DNA from 2 places in the Peribacillus sp. NPDC097895 genome. Region 2 is predicted to be linked to the other one. Evidence: riboswitches for the same ligand, from Rfam matches in the RefSeq annotation. Region 2 holds a riboswitch; the other holds the start of a gene.

Region 1 (7,403 bases), 270 kb from region 2:
AAATCTTGAAAGAAACTTTCAGTTGATCGATAAACGATGGAATAATCATGTGTATAGGAATGGAGGGCAATCACATGACCCCGGGAAATCATTTCCTGATAATATTCCTTTGCGTATGGTTCTTCATTACCTTTTACGAAAAATGTTGCCTTAACATGATAGCGGTCCAAAATATCTAATATATCCATGGTATTCAAAGATGGACCATCATCGAAAGTCAAATAAGCGAATTTCTGATCTTCTTTACTTTTTACGAGCGGTGTCATCTCTTCGGGAACCATTGCATGTACTTTAACGGCCTGCACATTGGTCATGGACAAAATGATAATGAAAGAACTCACCATGGAAAGAAATATTTTAAGCAGATCCTTCATAAATTGCATCCCCTTCCTTTTGACCATTAAGATGTACCAATCGAGGGGTTTCATGCGCAATAAGGCAGCGGTAAAAAATACCGCTGCCTTACCTTCGTGTTATCGATCGACATTGAAGTAGCGAGCTTCTGGATGAGCAAATACAATGGCTGAAACGGAAGCCTCAGGCTCCATCATGCATCCTTCAGTCAATTCCACGCCAATATCTTGAGGCTGTAACAAGCGGAATAACTTCTCCTGATCTTCCAGATTAGGACAAGCTGGATAACCAAATGAAAATCTTTGTCCCGTATACTTAGCTGCAAAACGCTCTTTCATAGACATTTCTATCGGATCGCTTATACCTAAATCATCACGCATTAATTGATGTATTCTTTCCGCGAATCCTTCAGCTGTTTCGAGAGCAAGTGATTGAAGGGCATGGTTTTTCAAGAAATCACCTTCAAGCTTTAGCTTTTCTGCCCATTTTCTGATCCCTTTTCCGGCAGTAACCAAGAAAAAGCCGACATAATCCATTTCACCTGAGGAGACCGGCTTGGCGAAGTCAGCTAAACAAAGGTGCGGACTCGTATCTTGCCGTGGGAAGTCAAATGTCTCCAAAACTTCCTTATGATTATCCGGGTTGTATACCAATAGCCTGTCTCCTTCACTTTGAGCAGGGAAAAATTGATAAACCGCTTGTAAGCCGTAGTCCGGTTCGTTCTTTAAGAATTCAATCAATTCATCAATAAGACTATTCAGCTGTACTGCTTTTTCATTCCCCTGTTTTAGTAATTCGGCAACTTTGCCTTTTAGCCCCAAATGATGCCCAATCAACATTTGCCGATTAATGTATGGCTGAATGACATCCAATGGATAGTTTTTCAGGACATGACGCTTGATATCACGTGGTATTTGGACAGGAACATTGCTTAGAGGAGCAGCAGTGGACTGCTTCCGCACTGGTTTTTCCAATGTGGCTGCAATAGCGGCATTAGCCTTCGATCTTTCTCTTTTCTCGACCAACTCCTCTAAATACACCACTTTTTTGTCCGTATCATGCAAAATATTGGTTACAGCCAAACCGTCCATCGCATCTTTGGCATATAAAACCGAGCCGCCATATTCTGGTGATATTTTAAAATCGGTGAATTTACGGGATAAAGCTGCCCCTCCCACTAAAATTGGGGTGTCTATTCCCGCTTGTTTTAAATCCTGTGCGGTTAAAACCATTTGCTGTGCTGATTTAACAAGTAAACCAGATAGGCCAATGATGGTTGGTTCATGTTTACGGACCTCTTCAATGATTTGTTGCGGTGCGACCTTGATTCCCAAATCAATGACTTCATAGCCATTATTGGATAGGATGATATCCACCAGGTTTTTGCCGATGTCATGTACGTCTCCCTTGACTGTCGCTAAAAGGATTTTTCCTTTCTTAGCACTATCTTCAGAGTTTTCCATGAGTGGCTCAAGGTGAGATACTGCCGCCTTCATTGCCTCTGCACTTTGAAGTACTTCTGCAACTATAAGTTGATTGTCATTAAATAACCGTCCCACTTCACTCATTCCATCCATCAATGGTCCATTGATGATTTCCAATGGGGTATCACCGCGCTCAATGGCCTTATTTAAATCCTCAATTAATCCTTCTTTCGTTCCTTCGATAATATAATTACCTAAACGTTCGTCCAATGGCAGAATGACACCATTGTCCTTCTTCTCCGCTTTTTTTCCACGATAAAACTCAGTAAAGATAGCTAAAGTTTCTGTAGATGTATCAAACAGGAGTGCTTCAGCCAATTTCACTTCCTCTTCAGGTATTAGAGCGAAACGTTCAAGTTTTTCTGTATTCACGATCGCATAATCGAGACCGGCTTTTGTACAATGGTAGAGGAAAACGGCATTTAGAATTTCCCTTCCCCTTGCTGGCAGACCGAAAGAAACATTCGAAATGCCAAGTATCGTTAAGCATTCCGGAAACTTTTCTTTGATAGCCTTAATTCCTTTCACTGTCTCTAACGCAGATCCGATATACTGTTCATCTCCCGTACCAACAGGAAAAACCAGTGGATCAAAAATGATGTCACTTTTGTTTATTCCATACTTATTAACAAGTAAGTCCACAGACCGTGTAGCCACTTCGATTTTCCGTTCGGCATCGACGGCCATCCCAATTTCGTCAATCGTCCCTACCACGACGGCAGCACCATATTGATGGACGAATGGTACAATTTTTTCAAAGCGTTCTTCACCATCTTCAAGGTTAATGGAATTTATGATGGATTTTCCTTGTGAATGTTTTAACGCTTGTTCAAGTACGGCTTCATCAGTAGTATCGATGACCAATGGGACTTTGACTTTTTTGACGACCTCTTCTACGAACTCCTTCATATCGCCAAGCTCATCCCCATCAGGATCAGCAAGGCAAATATCAATGACATGGGCGCCTTTTTTCACCTGGGCACGCGCTATTTCCGCAGCTGGCTCGTAATGCTTCCCACGAATTAGCTCTTTGAACTTTCGAGATCCGATAACATTCGTTCTCTCACCTACAAATAAAGGACGCATAGAATCATCATAAATGAGCGGCTCTATGCCTGATACGGCATGGCCATGGGCAGATTCCGTTATTGTACGGGGCTGGATGCCCTCAAGGACCCTGGATAGTTCCTTAATATGCTCAGGAGTCGTACCACAACATCCCCCAATGATATTGACCCAACCCTTTTCAGCAAATTGCTTCATTTTCTCTGCAAGGGAAGTCGGTGACTCATGATAGTGACCTTCTTCATCAGGGAGTCCTGCATTCGGATAACAACTGATGGCGCTGTTTGCTATATCTGCAAGCGTACGAATGTGGTCTATCATGAATTCCGGGCCTGTTGCACAATTCAGTCCGACTGCCACTGGTTTCATATGTTCAACAGATAAATAGAAAGCTTCTATCGATTGGCCAGCAAGTGTCGTGCCCATCGGTTCGATCGTACCTGATATGATGACAGGCACATCTTTTCCGGTTTTAGCAAAAGCTGCTTTGATTCCGGAAAAGGCAGCCTTGACATTTAGCATATCCTGACAGGTTTCCACCAATAGCAAGTCTACTCCGCCATCCAATAGGCCGAGTGCCTGTTCTTCATAAGACTCGGTTAAAATATCGAAAGTCGTTCCACCTGTTACGGAAAGCGTTTTTGTAGTGGGACCCATCGAGCCAGCTACATATCTCGGCCATTCATCATTTGAATACTTTTCACAAGCTTTAACGGCTAGCTCTGCTGAAATTTTATTAAGCTTGTAAGCAATCGTGCTTATTTGGTATTCGTCAAGTACGATGCTTGTGGCTCCGAAGGTATTTGTTTCAATGATATCAGCACCTGCTGCTAAATACTTTTCATGGATGGATTGAATGATTTCCGGTTGCGTCAATGATAGGTACTCATTGCAGCCCTCGAACTGTTCCCCGCCAAAATCCTCTGCTGTTAAATTCTCCGCCTGAAGCATTGTTCCCATGGCTCCATCAAGAAGAAGAATCTTAGAATCCAATTGCTCTTGAATCGCTTTTTTATTCATGTATTGCCACCCCTGATGTCTGTTTACTATCGACTTCTCTAATATATTTCGTAAGTTCCGCCGTCATTTCGTAGCGGAGGAAAGGTGTGATTAAATAAATGCCCTTGAATTTCTCTCTTGCTGCGTCCACTAGCTCTCTCGCGATATTTACGCCTTCAATTCTTGACTTTACTGGGTCATTCCCTGCTAAAGCCATAGCCCTTCTAACATTATCAGGCAATTTGATACCCGGGATTTCGTTATGGATGAATTCGGCATTTCGTGTGCTTGTCAAGGGCATGATTCCAACGAATATTGGTGTTTCTAAATGTTTTGTCGCTTCATATACTTCTTCGATCTGTTCAACTGAATAAATTGGCTGTGTCAAAAAGGATTGAGCTCCACAGGCAATCTTCTTTTCCATCCGCTGTACGGCTTTATCCAAATATTTCACATTGGGATTAAATGCTGCGGCAATTTTAAAATTTGACCGTTGCCCCAAACTTTGGCCGGAATAGGAGACACCTTCATTAAATTGTTTGACCATGCTTATCAAGTCAAACGACGATAAATCATAAACGGAAGTGGCACCAGGGAAGTCCCCTATTTTAGAGGGATCTCCGGTGATGATCAATAACTCGTTCAGCCCCACCGTCTGCAGGCCCATTAAATGTGACTGCAGGCCAATTAAATTCCGGTCACGGCATGTTATATGCACCATTGGCGTTATATTCAATTGATTCTTCAGTAAATTAGCAAGTGCATCATTCGATATCCTTGGTGAAGCAAGTGAATTATCCGCTAAAGTAATCGAATCGACCCCTGCATTTTTCAAAACTTCCGCACCAGTCATGAAACTTTCTATTCCCAACTTTTTCGGAGGATCAAGTTCTACAAGAATTGTTCTTTCCGTTTTGGCTTTTTCGTACAGAGGGAGTTCCAATTCCCTATCATTCACTTCAATTATTTCTATCTCACGGGATTTCGTAATTTTCTCTTTCACTGGGACCAGACTTTCAATCGCATTCTTTACAGCTTGAATGTGTAGAGGAGTCGTTCCACAGCACCCTCCTATGATCGTTGCTCCTTGCTCTCGAAGTTCCAGGGCACTTGAACCGAAATATTCCGGCACTGCTTTATAGACAAGTCTTCCATCCACATAATCCGGGAGACTGGCATTAGGATAAATGGCAATCGAGGCTTGCTTTGGCAAATTCACTTCTTCTAAGGCACGAATCATATGATGTGGACCGAGACGGCAATTCACTCCAACAACATCGGCACCCAATTGCTCCAGTCTTTGAAATGCTTCATTTAAATGGATTCCATTTTGTAGGTTACCCAGTTCATGCATTGAAACATTTGCGATGATTGGCAGTTCCGTTTCTTTTTTAACGATTTGCAGCACGGTTTCCAGTTCTTCCAGGTCATAAAATGTTTCAAGGAGAATTCCATCCGGATCTTCCATCAGCAGACTGTATAGCTGTTCACGAAAACCTCGCTTAATTTCTTCCATGCTTAAATCCGATTTCCGTATACTCCGCTGCGCCCCTATCGTACCGAAGACATATGCCTTGCCTTTTGCCGCTTTTCTAGCCAGGATGACTCCCTGGCGATTGATCCTGCTTACTTCATCTTCAAGTCCATGCCGTTTCAATTTGTTGAAATTGGCTCCATATGTATTCGATTGAAGGATATCTGCGCCTGCTTCTAAATAGGCGCGATGGATGGATTCTATTTGATGTGGATTCGTGCAATTTAATTCCTCATAACATTGATCGATACCATAAGAGTACAATAAGGTTCCAATTGCCCCTTCGCCAACTAACATTCTTTCTTTTAATTCTTTACGAAAATTCATCATTACACCCTCTCTCAAAAACAATCCTGTTTTTGTCGTTTTTTATGAGTATGAGAGAAAAGAAAAAAAACCTTCTCAAAGAAGAAGGTTTTTTGAAACATTCTCCTCATCTATCAAGCTCTGCTTGCTGGATTTAGCACCTTTGCCTAGGCTGGTTGCTGAGGTTTCTTCGGGCCAGTCCCTCCACCTCTCTCGATAAGATCCATTTATATAATTGTCACAAGATTTCAAAATTAATTTATATTTAATTTACATCAATAATCTGTCAATTTCAATACCTTAATCATCATTTTTTTTACTTTTTCCAAAAATCATTCAATCCTTTGCAGCTTGAACCCTCTTTTCTACCCTCTGTTTCCAGTCTTCCGCAAGCGAATCTAGAGTAAGCAACGTGTAAGCCCCATCCAGCCCATCCCGATTATGAAGGATCACCTCTGTAGCATAATGAACGGAGATTTTTTCTTGCAAACGATCTAATAGCACGATTTCATTTTGTTTCTTTATCGTTCCTTCTTGAATGACTTTTGCAAAGTAACCAGTGTAACCAGTTTTAAAGACGAATTCCAAAAACTTAGGTTCCTGGTTAAAGTGGGAAATCGTCGAGCAAGGAATCCTCCCTTGATTAATTTGAACAATTACTTCACCTATTTGATATATATCACCGATAAATGTTGTCTCTTCCTTCATCCCCGCTACAGTTAAATTTTCACCGAATGCAGGGATATCCAGCCTTTTAGCGAATTTTTCATTCCATAATGAATAATGTTCAACGGGGTAAAAACACAAAGCCCGATCAGTGCCTCCATGGAACTTTACATTACCAACCCCATCGCCAATTATGCCTAATTTAGTCACTGTCACTTTATCCTGTGCTTGTTTATCCATGGCTGAAAAGATATCAACATTCGAAAATTTTTCCTGTTTTGGCTTTCCTGCATGAAGTGATACGATTTTACCATTTTCCATTTTGCCTCTTCCAATCCTATTGAATTTATATCATCCCAATATGAATAAATTATACTAAAAATCCATTTTATTCTATAGTGATTTGAAAGAATCTACCAGATCAGAAAATGCAAAAGCCCCCCTTCAACCATTAAATTGGCCTAATATCATTGATTACCAGAAAAAAACATAGGTTAGTTATTGTAATTTTGTTGCTATTTCAGAATTAAATATGATAGAATATGAACACAATATATAGTCGAAAACTACAACTGTTCGCCTATATGTTGATTTTCACGATTGAATTCCTCATTGTCGCTCTTTAGGGAGCGAATTTTTTTTGCCTTCTTTCTCAACCACCAATTTCTTCTCTTTATTTCGTTCATTATCCGCATCCTATACCGCTTTTCTATTTGTACATGCTTTACATATGTATTTTCAGCAATCCATTCTTTCATACATGCCCATTCCCGACAAGAAGCCGAGCGATTCAAGCTTCCGCTCAGCTTCTTGTTTAGGCTTGTTTCTTTTTCTTCGGTGCCGCTTTCCTCCGTGCCGTCTTTTTCTTTACCGGTTCTTCATGTTTCGTTCGATCAATGGATGCCTGTAAAGCCTCCATTAAATCGGTTACATTGCTGGAAACAGGTTCTTTTGTTTTGGTTGTGATTGTCTTCTGTCCCGTTTTCTTTGATTCA
Region 2 (7,403 bases):
GATCCGCCTAATGTTTTCTGTTCGATCCTCTTCAGAAAAACCCAAATCTTTATTTAAACCATGACGGATATTATCCCCATCCAAAACATAACTTCTAATATTCCGGTTATATAACTCCTTAGCCACTGCATTCGCAATCGTTGATTTCCCTGACCCAGACAGTCCTGTGAACCATAGAACAGTACTCTCATGACCGTTCTGTTTTCGGCGAAGTTCCTTGGTCAATGACGATTCATGCCAAGTTACGTTAGTATTTTTATTCATTATTATCCCCCTCTTACTTCATTCCTTCAATTTGAAACTATTTAGTTAAAAACTTCATTCTTCTTTAGACCTTTGATCAACACCTCGATGACTTCTTTACGACTAAAGGTAGCTGGAGGAATTTCACCATTACGTAACATTTCCCTAACCTTCGTACCGGAGAGGATGACATGGTCTTCCTTACCATGCGGACAAGTTTTAGCAGAAGCCATATTGCCACATGCTTTACAATAAAAACTATGTTCAAAGAATAATAGCGTGATCCCTAACTCATCAGCGTTAAAATTCCCAAAGATTTTTTGAGCATCATATGTGCCATAATAATCGCCCACACCTGCATGATCACGTCCGACAATAAAATGGGTGCAACCATAATTTTTACGGACCATCGCATGGAAAATGGCTTCCCTCGGTCCTGCATAACGCATTGCAGCAGGGAAAACGGCAAGGGAGACGCGATCCTTAGGATAATATTTTTCAAGCAGAACTTTATAGCTCTCCATTCGTACATCTGCTGGAATATCATCGGATTTTGTGGCACCTACAAGAGGATTCAAGAATAAACCGTCGACAATCTCCAGTGCTGTCTTTTGTATATATTCATGTGCACGGTGAACAGGGTTCCTCGTTTGGAATCCAACAACCGTTTCCCATCCTTTTTCTGCAAAAGCTTTCCTTGTCTCAACAGGATCCAAATAATGATCTTGAAATAACGGACGCTCGATTCTCTTAACTAATTTTATTTCTCCACCAACATATACATTTCCGCGGTTATATAAATTTTTCACACCTGGATGCTTCTCATCATCCGTTTGATATACTAAAGTTGCTTCCAATTGTTTATCAGGAGTGAAAATATCGGAAACAAGGAGAACTCCGTACGTTTCACCTTCATGATTCAACTTTACTTCTTCTCCGATAGTGATTGTTTTTGCAGATTCTTCGGTTAACGGCAGTGTAATCGGTATGCTCCATACATGACCGCTGCTAAGCCTCATATCCTTGACAACTGCCTCATAGTCACTTTTTGTGAAAAATCCTTTAATCGGACTGTAGGCACCAGTGCCTATCAATTCAAGATCACTTAAAGCAATTTCATCAATTTCGATTGAATTTGTTATTTTACTAAAATCATATTTTGGTTCCCAAAGATCAATTAATGTTCCTCCGTGCGGTAAACTGGTTGTCATGCTAATTTCCCCCTATGGTTTCTATTTATTTAAGATAAATGTAATCCGCATTCTGTTTTTTGAGCCCCTTGCCAACGGCCTGAGCGTAAGTCCTCTGCACTGATGGCTGGTGCCGTACACGTTTTACAGCCAATGCTCGGATATCCATTATCATGTAGGATATTATATGGAAGTCCATTTTTGTGCGCATAACGCCAAACATCTTTCCATGTCCAATGAATGAGTGGACATATCTTAACTGACTTGAATTTATTATCTTTATTGACATACTCGGTAAGAGCCCTTGTTTCTGATTGCTCCCGCCTCAGTCCTGAAAGCCAAGCTGTCGCCGTTGATAGCACATCGGTAAGCGGAATGATTTTACGGATATTGCAACACTTGTTGGAATCATTCAGCCATAATTCATCTCCAAATTCCGCTGCTTGTTCCTCAAGCGTCAATGCAGGTTTCTTCATCTCTATGGAAAGCTTTGGATATCGCTTTTTCACTTGGTCGATCAATTGGTAAGTTTCCTCAAAATGAACATCGGTATCCAGGAAAACAATCTTGGCCGAAGGATTGACCTTTGCCAATAAATCCGTAAGGACTATTCCTTCAATTCCAAAGCTACATGCATATATGAGTTTATTGCCATATTGTTCATTTGCCCATTGCAGAACTTCCAAAGCCCCTTTTGTCTCACTATCCTCAGGAAAAGCAGGTAAAACTTCAGTGTTGAAATTTTCATAGTTTATTAATGCAGCCAACTTTATTGCCCCCTCTAAAAACTTGCAGTATGTTTCACTGGTTAGAGTAACTGGTGATCAATATCCGCTGTAATCTTCTCAAGTTTATATGACTCTAGGAAAAAGAGACGAATTTAACCAATACTCTCTATATATTAGTTAAACACGCCTCTAGTTTTTCTAGTCAGCAGATACCTTATTTAATTCTCAGCTTTTCATTTCTTTCCATTTGAATGATTTTACCATCCTGGACAATTAGTGTGATGGACCCATATTTCATTGAATGAAGCATTTCTTGAAGTCGTTCAAATATTTCTTCAAGCTGATTCTCTTTTTCCAAACCTGTTCCTCCTTTAAGAAAATCCGCGAATCATTTATTTCACCGCTGATTAATTGAATTCTTAAATTTATATAATTCCAAACAACCTTACATTGTTATGGTTTACCAATGATTTTTTCAAAAACAAAAATCTTTCCATGATGGAAAGATTCCTAGGTAAATATTCTTTACCTTATCTTCCAAAATGATCAACATTTTGTTGGATGTAGCACCTTGCATCCATCATGCAGGTTGCTGGACTTCAAAGGGCCAATTCCCTCCGTCGCTCTGGATAAGTTTTATTATTTTAAATATTAACATAAATTTATTCCTTGTCAATGGAGTTTTCTTATAAAGTAACTTGGATTTATAAAATGGATGAACTGTTATTATTATACACACTATTCCACGTGTAATTATATGTTCTTTTTCATATGAAAATAGACTCATTTTTTTAGAGAAATCCTCCAAAAAAATGAGTCTATTTTACAATTCTGGCAATCATTTAAAGTATAAACACTCAAATATTCCTTATCTGAATCGCTTCTACAAATTCTTGAACCTGACTCTGAACGCGATCAACTAAATTCATATCCTTAATAGGACTTTCCGGATCCTGTTTATCAATTTCCTTATCTACAAAATAGATGCCCTGCAACGGCTCACCTTTTAATATAGAAATTAATGGTTTAAGTGCATAGTCAATTGCCAATAGATGCCTGTTACTTCCACCAATCATAATTGGCAGCACAGGCTTTCCCTTAAAAGCTCCTTCAGGCAGCAAATCAATCAAGGCTTTCAACACACCTGTGTAAGAAGCTTTATATACCGGTGAACCAATAATAATTCCTCTAGCTCCTGAAATTTTTTCGGAAAGCTTTAAAATATCTTCGCTATTATATCGCCCTTGGAATAAATCATCTGCTGAAAAATCCGTAATTGAGAAATATGCCGTGGTAAACCCTTCTTTTTCAACCAATGATTGAATATGTTTCAGTGAAATGTCCGTTCTTGATGGAATCGCTGGGCTTCCTGATAAAATTACGATATCGCTCATATTTATCCCCCTATTTTGCATGATTTCCTGATAAGAATTCTCTAAATAGCTTTTCATGAAGCATGCATTTATCGTAATAGTCTGAAAAATATATGTCAAATCTTAAACTCCAGTTTATTGATATTGGCACGGATTTCACCAGTTCATCAGCTTGCTTGATTGCTACCTAATCGAAAAAACGGTCATATTTGTGGCATGATCCCCATGCCTTTAATATGACCGTTTCATTATGTATGATTTTATTTTCCATGGATACCATAAACTAAAAGCTGAGCAATGCTATTGATTCGTTCAGAACTAAAATATGGTTCCTTTTTCTGGTGATGGATCTCATTATGAGTTGATAATGCCAATGTAAAAGAAATAATCCCAACATTAAATAGGGTGATATCAGAGATATATTGTATCTCTCCGTTATCTATTCTCCTCTGTATTTCAAGATGCTTGGCATTCGGCTTAAAAATTTGTTCAATATATTGTTTTGAAATATCTTGATCGAGTTGTGTTTCCCTGAATAATATTGAAAACTGTTCTTTATTTTCAAGAATTTTCTTTATCATTGTGGAAACGTGATTCTCCATAAGATCATCTGTAGATAGATGGCTGATCCCTTCTTCAGACTCTTCTTTTTCATTAGGTGTAATTGTAGCCAAAAGTAAATCTTTTTTACTAACAAAATATTTGTAAATAGTAGCTTCGGAAACATTGCACGCAGAGGCAATTTCATTCGTCCTGGTCATATCAAAACCTTTAGTGGCAAAAAGAGTCCGGGCTACATTAATGATACGTTCTTTAGTTTGCTGCCCTTTTTTCAAAAATATCAACCTTCTTTTAAAAAGATAAATCCGTTTCACCCATCATTTTTTCATTATTCTTATATGGTACTTAACGGTCATTATTACCTTTGATCTTTGAGAGATCCCATTTGTAGAAAAGAGTGTCTATGAAATGTTTTCTTTTCCAAAAAATCATGTATAAGATGCATAGCCATCATCAACCATGACTACGCTTCAACTGATCATATCCGTTTTTTAAGATAGACAGACTTTGCAATCGCTTCAGGGCACATTATTATTCCGCGCATATCTCTTGCATTCTTTATAACCTTGATTAAAACGAGTATCCCGCTCCATTTTTTCATTAATATATGCTACAACGACATGGTCCTCTTCAATGATCTATACTAAATATGTGAGTGACCACTCACTTATTTAGTATAGATTTATCGAATGGTAAATTCAAGCAATATATTTATTTTTATCGTACCCTTTTTGGATAGGAGCATACAAAAGCTGTCCTAATAATAGGACAGCTTTATGATGTTTAGCAGGTTTTCAATTCAGCTTTATTTATAGATGTCTTTACCATTTGAATAAAAAGTTGCATAAAACGATCATCCCCTGTTAATTCTGGATGAAACGCACTGACAAGGACATGTTCTTGTCTCGCAGCCACAACATTCTCTTCATATACTGCCAATATTTCTACATCTTCTCCAATACCCTCCGCGAATGGCGCTCGGATGAAAACAGCTTTAAATGGTTCATCCAATCCTTCGATTGAAAGATCGGCCTCGAAACTATCCCGTTGACGTCCAAATCCGTTCCTTTTCACGGAAATGTCCATTAGTTCAAGATAGGCATCCTCATCACCAGTCAAGTGATTGGCCGCCAATACCATCCCCGCACATGTACCGAAAATAGGTTTTTTATCTTCGAAGAAAGTTTTAATTGGTTCCATAAATCCGTATCGATCCATTAGTTTTCTCATCGTAGTGCTTTCTCCGCCTGGAATGATTAAGCCATCGATTTCTTCCAACTGTTCTGGTTTTTTTACTATGATTGCTTGTTCGCCAGCAGCTTTGATTTGGTTCAAGTGTTCTTCAACTGCACCCTGTAATCCCAAAACACCGATCGTTATCATATTACCAACCACGTTCCTGCATCCGTTCTGCTGGAGCTAGTTTGGAAATATCAATTCCTTTCATTGCACTGCCCAACTCTTTAGACAATCGGCCTATCAATTCATAATCAGTGAAATATGTAGTCGCTTGAACGATTGCCGATGCGAATTTTTCTGGATTATCCGATTTAAAAATACCAGATCCGACAAATACGCCATCTGCTCCCAATTCCATCATCAGTGCTGCATCTGCAGGAGTGGCAATTCCGCCAGCTGCAAAGTTAACTACCGGCAATTTACCTGTCCGTTTGATTTCTCTTAAAATTTCAAAAGGGGCACCAATATTTTTTGCTTCTGTCATTAATTCATCTTCACTCATGATACTTACTTTACGAATTTGTGACTGTACCTTTCTCATATGACGCACAGCTTCCACAATATTCCCTGTTCCTGGTTCTCCTTTTGTACGAAGCATCGATGCTCCTTCGCCAATACGGCGTGCAGCTTCACCTAAATCACGACAACCACAAACGAAAGGAACTGTGAAATCACTTTTTAGAATATGGTATTCTTCATCAGCAGGAGTCAGCACTTCACTTTCATCGATATAATCCACTCCCATTGATTCCAGGATCCTTGATTCTACAATATGACCAATTCTTGCTTTAGCCATGACAGGTATGGAAACAGCATTCATTACTTCCTCGACAATTCGCGGATCTGCCATTCTTGCTACTCCACCAGCAGCACGAATATCTGAAGGTACCCTTTCCAATGCCATAACTGCAACAGCACCAGATGCTTCTGCGATTTTTGCTTGTTCGGCATTAATGACGTCCATAATTACGCCACCTTTTTGCATTTGTGCCATTCCTCTTTTTACTGTTTCAGTTCCTAATAATTTTTCCATTTCTCTTCCCCCTAATATTTGCATTTTTTAGATTTGTTAGGCTTAGTATAAAAAAATGTTGACCGCATTGAAAGTGTCAGTTTTAATAAATTTAATAGGTTCAGTATATTTTATCTAAAAAGGTGGAAACAAAATGAATATGCTTTCATGCGATTTAAATCGGTTTAGTGATGTACCTTTGTACGAACAATTATATTCACATATTAAAAAAGAGATTATTGATGGCCGTCTTCTTTTTGGTACAAAGCTGCCTTCAAAACGTAAATTGGCAGAGTTCCTTCAGATCAGTCAAAATACTGTCGAAACTGCATATGAACAGTTAACTGCTGAAGGATATGTTGAAGTCATACCAAGAAAAGGGTACTATATTCAAACGTACGAAGATTTGGAGTATACGCAAACGAACCAAGTTTCCTTGGAACAAATGAATCGTACTGAAGGGGAGTTGCTGTATCATTTTCATCCCAGCCAAATTGACACGGAAAACTTCCCATTTGAAAAATGGCGAAAATATACAAAAAATAAAATCGATGAATCACATCAAGATTTGCTTTTACTGGGCGATTCCCAAGGGGAATATGAATTGCGGTGTGAAATTGCGCATTATTTGTATCATGCACGTGGTGTTCAATGTGTCCCTGAACAGATCATCATTGGCGCAGGAATGGAAATTTTATTGCAGCAGCTTGTCCTTCTTTTCGATAAAAATACGATATATGGTGTAGAAGATCCTGGTTATCACTTGATACACCGGATTTTACGAAGCTACCCTAATGAAGTCCATCCCCTGCAAATTGATGAGGAAGGTGTAAAGGTCAACCCAATTGAAGATTCAAATATCGACGTAGTGTATGTCACGCCATCCCATCACTTTCCCTATGGGACGATCCTTTCCGTTAACAGAAGGACGCGATTGTTGAACTGGGCTCAAGGAGCAGCAAACCGTTATATAATCGAAGACGATTATGATAGTGAATTTCGTTATAGTGGAAAAACAATTCCTTCCTTACAAAGTATGGATGCTGGAGAAAAGGTG

Evidence for each region. A riboswitch is a leader RNA that binds a small molecule or an ion and turns the genes downstream of it on or off. The one in region 2 is predicted to bind S-adenosylmethionine.
Region 1: it holds a riboswitch for S-adenosylmethionine, as region 2 does, so the genes downstream of both, ACQKMH_RS07710 (bifunctional homocysteine S-methyltransferase/methylenetetrahydrofolate reductase) here and ACQKMH_RS08965 (YezD family protein) in region 2, are expected to answer to the same signal.

What each region holds. Positions count from the first base shown of each region.
Region 1 is NZ_JBNNSH010000001.1:1,590,352-1,597,754, reverse strand. Features, by position in the region: gene ACQKMH_RS07720 (polysaccharide deacetylase family protein) at 1-374, opposite strand, end outside; gene metH (methionine synthase) at 474-3,923, opposite strand; gene ACQKMH_RS07710 (bifunctional homocysteine S-methyltransferase/methylenetetrahydrofolate reductase) at 3,916-5,763, opposite strand; SAM riboswitch class I at 5,867-5,965, opposite strand; gene ACQKMH_RS07705 (MOSC domain-containing protein) at 6,079-6,729, opposite strand; gene ACQKMH_RS07700 (Ku protein) at 7,223-7,403, opposite strand, start outside.
Region 2 is NZ_JBNNSH010000001.1:1,862,883-1,870,285, reverse strand. Features, by position in the region: gene cysC (adenylyl-sulfate kinase) at 1-264, opposite strand, end outside; gene sat (sulfate adenylyltransferase) at 306-1,454, opposite strand; gene ACQKMH_RS08970 (phosphoadenylyl-sulfate reductase) at 1,484-2,188, opposite strand; gene ACQKMH_RS08965 (YezD family protein) at 2,376-2,519, opposite strand; SAM riboswitch class I at 2,689-2,797, opposite strand; gene ssuE (NADPH-dependent FMN reductase) at 3,019-3,555, opposite strand; gene ACQKMH_RS08955 (TetR/AcrR family transcriptional regulator) at 3,795-4,370, opposite strand; gene pdxT (pyridoxal 5'-phosphate synthase glutaminase subunit PdxT) at 4,879-5,478, opposite strand; gene pdxS (pyridoxal 5'-phosphate synthase lyase subunit PdxS) at 5,480-6,367, opposite strand; gene ACQKMH_RS08940 (PLP-dependent aminotransferase family protein) at 6,501-7,403, shown strand, end outside.